Regions from separate parts of the Shewanella sp. SW24 genome, predicted to be linked through region 2. Evidence: riboswitches for the same ligand, from Rfam matches in the RefSeq annotation. Region 2 holds a riboswitch; the other holds the start of a gene.
The links. Region 2 has a riboswitch for lysine ahead of L5M17_RS18400 (Na+/H+ antiporter NhaC family protein). Riboswitches for the same ligand answer to the same signal wherever they lie in the genome.
Positions count from the first base shown of each region.

Region 1: it holds a riboswitch for lysine, as region 2 does, so the genes downstream of both, lysC (lysine-sensitive aspartokinase 3) here and L5M17_RS18400 (Na+/H+ antiporter NhaC family protein) in region 2, are expected to answer to the same signal.

Region 1 is NZ_JAKKSH010000003.1:155,927-159,129, forward strand. Features, by position in the region: gene arcA (two-component system response regulator ArcA) at 1-475, opposite strand, end outside; gene L5M17_RS04755 (DUF3293 domain-containing protein) at 1,063-1,497, shown strand; lysine riboswitch at 1,598-1,772, shown strand; gene lysC (lysine-sensitive aspartokinase 3) at 1,923-3,203, shown strand, end outside.
Region 2 is NZ_JAKKSH010000027.1:51,181-54,383, forward strand. Features, by position in the region: gene L5M17_RS18400 (Na+/H+ antiporter NhaC family protein) at 1-1,525, opposite strand, end outside; lysine riboswitch at 1,605-1,801, opposite strand; gene L5M17_RS18405 (electron transfer flavoprotein subunit alpha/FixB family protein) at 1,897-2,823, opposite strand; gene L5M17_RS18410 (electron transfer flavoprotein subunit beta/FixA family protein) at 2,824-3,203, opposite strand, start outside.

The sequences.
Region 1 (3,203 bases), on a different contig from region 2:
AAGATTCACCCTGTGGGCTCACTAATGAACGGCTGTTGATCTCTAAGCTCCAATCATTGAAGCGGTAGTATTCTACTGAGCTCTTTTCTTCGACTTCAGCGCCAGCGCTGTTGACACGAGTCAGAAGGTTACGAGCACGAATCGTTAATTCACGTGGGTTGAACGGCTTGGTAATATAATCGTCCGCGCCAATTTCAAGTCCAAGAATTTTGTCGACTTCGTTGTCACGACCTGTCAGGAAGATAAGACCGATGTTGTTGATTTCACGTAGTTCACGTGCCAACAATAGACCATTCTTACCTGGCAAGTTAATGTCCATAACGACCAAGTTAATTTTGTTTTCCTGCATAGCCTTATGCATTTCTGCGCCATCATTGGCCTCAGTTACCACATACCCTTCTGCCTCGAAAATACTTCTCAGCGTGTTACGGGTAACGGCTTCATCTTCAACGATCAGAATGTGCGGATTTTGCATATTATTTACCTAAATTTTAATCAGTTTATACTAACCAATAAGAGCAACTTACTTCGGGCTCTTATATTCATAAAAGCGTTGATACTTCCTTGAACTGCTTTGTGCTCAAAAGGAAAATCTTTACGGTGACATCTATATCTGGATGTAGATTAAGTGCACGTTTAAGTGTAATACGAGAAAACGTAATCAGTACCAACTTCGATAAGCAATAGTTAGAATAAGTTCCTTAACTATTGTTTTTTTAAATGTTTAAAAGACAAATCAAATGTAGAACAGATTTTAAACAGATGCCCGGTCAGTTCACGTTACTTTAAGCGATATATGTAACAAACTGTATTGAACGATAAGCATCTTGCTCAATCTGTTTCAACTCACCAGTACGTACATTGTACTCGTTTTAGTCATTTGTTAACAAATGAAATGTTAACAAATTTTAGGTGAGCAGGGGTTTTTACCATGATATTTACTTTAGCTATTGATTAGTATAACTAATGTATTTCTTATTCCTGTGAGCCAGTTCACGCCTCTTTGGATTTTACAATCACTCTGCTACACTAGCTTGGGTTCATTTTTCGACTAGACTACCAATGGACAATACGACTCAAAATTTGTGGCAATGTTACCAAGCGCCGTTGTTTTTGCTGACTCAAGCATTATCCTGTGATTTTTCCTTTGCTGTTATTACCGCTCATAATCCCGCTTCAAAGCTTCTCTCTCCTAGCCAAAACCGTTTACTCGATCGCCAACTTCTCCGTGAAATTGAATTACTCGGTAGCCCTTATCGTGCTTTAGTGGGCGCAGCACCGGATTTATCCCACATGGAAAAAAGTTGGGCCGTGTTTATCGATAGAACGATGGCATTGCAATTGGGTAAGAAATTTAATCAATATGCGATTTATGTTGTCGAACAAGGGGATGTGAGCTTAGTGCCTTGCACCTTGGATGGACATGATGAAGTGTGTTTAGGCAAATTTAGAGATTATGTGCAGCTGGTATACGAGCTACCCGATTTGAACACTTAGTTGTTTTCAAAAGATTTTATTTAAATTGTTCATTTGTTATGAAATTAGCATTGACTTCATTAGGGGTTTATTGCTACTTTTTTCGTCCCTTTCCTAGGAAAGGAACAGAAGAGGAGCGTTAACTAGGTAGTCGGTCAGAGGAGCACAAACTCCAGCGATGACTGATGAGGGAGATTAGCGCCGAGGCATAGATATGGTTGCTGCATGTTTATGTCGGTCGCTCAGGCTGAATCCTGACGATTGTCACCTGTAATTGGTGGAGAGCTTCTGGTGACGATTGCTGTTTCCCTTCTTTTGGGGTGCGTTATCATTGAGCACCAGGCTCTTCGAACGAAGTTAGTTCGGAGTGTGATCATGTTAGTTAATCAATATTTTATTCAATCTGCGTTTATTTCTTGCCCTACGTGTTTCACGGAGGTGCGCTAATGTCCTTCGTTGTCGCAAAATTTGGTGGCACCTCAGTCGCCGACTATAACGCTATGAATCGCTGTGCCGACATAGTGTTAGCTAATCCTGATTGCCGTTTAGTCGTGGTCAGCGCTTCGAGCGGCGTGACTAATTTGCTAGTGGAATTGACCCAAGAATCGATCAACGACGATGGACGATTACAGCGATTAAAACAAATTGCCCAAATTCAATATGCGATTTTAGATAAGCTCGGTCGTCCTAACGATGTGGCCGCCGCATTAGATAAATTATTGAGTCGCATGTCGGTATTGAGTGAAGCGCTCGCATCACAACGCAGCAAAGCGACTATGGATGAGTTGTTGTCCCTCGGTGAGCAATGTTCTTCGGCGTTGTTTTCGGCGGTGATCCGCGAGAAAGGTGTTAACTCCAGTGCCTTCGATGTGCGCCGAGTGTTACGTACTGACAGCCACTTTGGCCGCGCGGAACCTCAGGTTGAGCAGATTGCGACTTTAGCTCGTGATTATCTACAGCCACTGTTAGCGGAACAAGTGATTGTCACGCAAGGCTTTATCGGTGCCGATGAAGCGGGACAAACAACAACGTTAGGTCGTGGTGGTAGTGACTATTCTGCTGCACTGTTAGCTGAAGCGTTACGCGCCTCAGCAGTCGAGATTTGGACCGATGTTGCGGGGATTTATACAACCGATCCGCGTCTTGCGCCCAATGCCTTTCCGATTGCCGAGATCAGTTTCAATGAGGCTGCCGAGATGGCGACCTTTGGTGCCAAGGTATTGCACCCAGCGACTATTCTTCCTGCCGTTCGTCAGCAAATTCAAGTGTTTGTGGGTTCAAGTAAAGAGCCTGAAAAGGGCGGGACTTGGATCCGTCATCAAGTGGAAGATGCGCCCGTATTCCGCGCTGTGGCTTTGCGCCGCGATCAAACCCTGTTAAATCTTCACAGCTTGCAAATGCTGCATGCGCAGGGCTTTTTAGCGGAAACCTTTGCGACATTAGCGCGACATAAGATCAGTGTGGATTTGATTACCACATCAGAAGTGAATGTGTCTCTAACCCTCGATAAAACTGGTTCAGATTCGAGTGGTCAAGGTCTGTTGAGTGAGGCATTGCTGCAAGAATTATCACAGCATTGTCGTGTGCGCGTCGAAGATGGACTGGCCTTGGTGGCGATTATCGGTAATCGCATCGCGACGACGCCTGGTATTTGTCGTCGTGTGTTTGAAGTGTTAGAACCACACAATGTTCGGATGATTTGCCAAGGTGCCAGCCCACATAATCTG
Region 2 (3,203 bases):
TGATCACAAATGCCACACTACAAGCCACTAAACCAGCGACAACAGACTCGGTAAATCCAAGTGCCACATAACCCACTAAGCTAATAAACGCCGCAATGAGTGCATAAGGTAGCTGAGTCACCACATGGTCGATGTGGTGGCAACTGGCGCCCGTAGACGACAAGATAGTCGTGTCGGAAATCGGCGAGCAATGATCGCCAAATACAGCACCCGCCAGCACAGAGGCAAGCATAGGCAACATCATGCCAGTGTGACTTCCCATCGCCATATCAGCAGCAATCGGCAACATGATCCCGAACGTACCCCAGCTAGTACCAGTTGAGAACGCGGTAATACCTGCTAGCACAAACATTAAGGCGGGTAAAAACGCGAACGGAATATTTCCTGTTGCTAAACTCGCCATAAACTTACCGGTTTCGAGTTGACCAATCACACCTGCGATTGTCCAAGCAAATAACAGGATGTAAATCGCCGGCAGCATAGAGCGAGCGCCCTGCACTATACCTTTGACTATCATCAATTTCTCAACGCCTTGCACTAAATTCAATATCAGCGAAACCGCTAGACCAATTAATGCACCAAAGAAAAGTGATGAACTGACATCGGTTTTCTCAAAAGCAGAAATAATATTAAATTCAATCCCTTCCGCCGCGAGTACTTGAGCGCCACTGTTAATCATAAAATAGAGGGTTGCAAATACCAACACGGTAATCGGCAGAAATAGACCTAAAATCTTACCGGTTTCGGCTTCAGGTAAATCCGCGTTAGCCCCAGGCGGTAATCCTTTAGACTCATCGTATAAATTACCACGTTGGGCATTGAGCTCATGCTCACGCATTGGCCCAACATCTAATCCCATAAAGACAACAAAAAGTAATAATAACAAGGAGAAGATTGCGTAAAAGTTCATTGGGATCATTTGAATAAAAATACTCAAATGACCCGTATCAGCAAAACCATGGGCAGTTAATATCCCGCCAATGAGTGCGATAATATAAGCGCCCCAGCTCGAAACTGGAGAAATAACGCACACAGGCGCGGCAGTAGAATCTAATAAATAAGCTAACTTAGCACGGGAAACATAATAACGATCGGTAACAGGTCGAGCGACCGAACCAACAACTAAACTATTGAAATAATCATCAATAAAAACTACGCAACCTAAAAACATGGTCAATAGTTTAGCATCACGTTTATTACGTATATGTAAACGAGCCCAATCGGCAAAAGCCCGCGCGCTGCCACTTACGGTAATTAACGCTGTAATCATTCCCAGTACAATTAAGAAACCGAGAATATATAAGTTCCACGAATTTAGACCTTTATCAGTCCAAAAAAGCCCTTTAACGCCATTAAATACAAACTCACCCGTTGCTAAAGGTGAAAATTGATTGAGCAATAAAGCACCAATTAAAATACCTAACCCCAAAGAAAGCAGTACACGGCGAGTCAAGATCGCCAACACGATAGCCACCGCAGGCGGCAACAAGGAAAGTGCCGAATCGGCATAATTCATAACAGTCATTGATTATTATCTTCGTTAAATACGAATGGAGGGCGACTGAACTGGTGGGAAAAGGCAATAGATACCCAAGGTCACCTGTCCTATCAGTAGCGCTCCATAGTAACTATTCCCAAAATCCATATCGGAAAATACTATGGCAGTGCTGCACCTATTAGGTACAACCCCAGCAGTTGATCGTGATAAATCGAACCACTTCGGCACCAAATCCTTTCGCAATCGATCAACGGAATCACCCTACTGATCACTACTAATATTTGGCGCGCCTCTACTTCTAAGAACGCCCTTGCACGGGCGTGAGGCACATAAAAACATAAGCGGCTTAGCAGATGCTACCGCAAAGCCACTTAATGTGACCTAGATCACAGATAAAATCAACTGAGACTTGTAATCAGCTCAGGAACCGCCTCAAACAGATCAGCAACGAGTCCATAATCGGCAACTTGAAAAATCGGCGCTTCAGGATCTTTGTTGATTGCAACGATGACTTTAGCGTCTTTCATGCCGGCTAAATGTTGAATCGCGCCAGAAATACCGACGGCAATATACAAGTTTGGCGCAACGATTTTACCGGTTTGACCTACTTGTAAATCGTTAGGCACAAAACCTGCGTCAACTGCGGCGCGTGATGCGCCAACTGCTGCACCGAGCTTGTCAGCAAGTTGCTCTAACATGCCGAAGTTTTCACCACTGCCCATGCCTCGGCCACCAGATACAATAATGCCAGCATTGCCTAACTCTGGACGGGCAGAAACTGTCAGCGATTGAGAAACAAACTGAGTTCTCGCTTCAAACACTTTATCAAGTGTCGTCACAGCTGCACTGTTACCTTCTGGCGCAGCGTCAAACGCACTGGCGCGCACTGTTATCACTTTAATGGCATCATGGCTTTGCACTGTCGCTAAGGCGTTACCCGCATACACAGGGCGCACAAAGGTATCGGCATTGACGACGGTAATAACTTCTGAGATTTGCGCGACATCTAATAATGCTGCAACGCGCGGAAGCGTGTCCTTACCTAAACTTGAAGCCGAGGCCAGAATGTGACCATAGTTTGGCGCTAAGTCCACCAGCAATTTGGCAAAATTTTCCGCTAAATGCGCTTCATACACGCTGGCATCAGCAACGAGTACTTGGCTAACACCTTGTAGTGCCTGCGCCGCTTGGACAACCGCGCCACATTGGTGACCCGCAACTAAGACATGTACTTCATCGCCTATGGCACGGGCGGCGGTAACAATTTTTGCCGTATCGAGTTTCAGTGCAGCATTATCATGTTCAGCTAATACTAAAATGGCCATTTAGATCACCTTCGCTTCATTTTTTAACTTTTCAACTAGCTCAGCTACCGACGCTACCATGATGCCCGCTTTACGTTCAGCTGGCGGAGTGACCTTCACAATCGTTTGGTGACTCTTTAACGTCACGCCTAAGTCTGCCACAGTAAATACTTCTAATGGCTTACGCTTGGCTTTCATTATGTTAGGCAATGAAGCGTAACGGGGTTCGTTCAAACGTAAATCGGCGGTCACGACAGCAGGTAAAGGTAATTTGAGAGTTTGCATGCCGCCGTCAATTTCACGGGTGACTTGTAATGTATTCGCTTCTAATTTGATTTCTGAAGCAAAGGTCGCCTGTGGCATATCCATTAACGCGGCAAACATTTGGCCAGTTTGGTTAT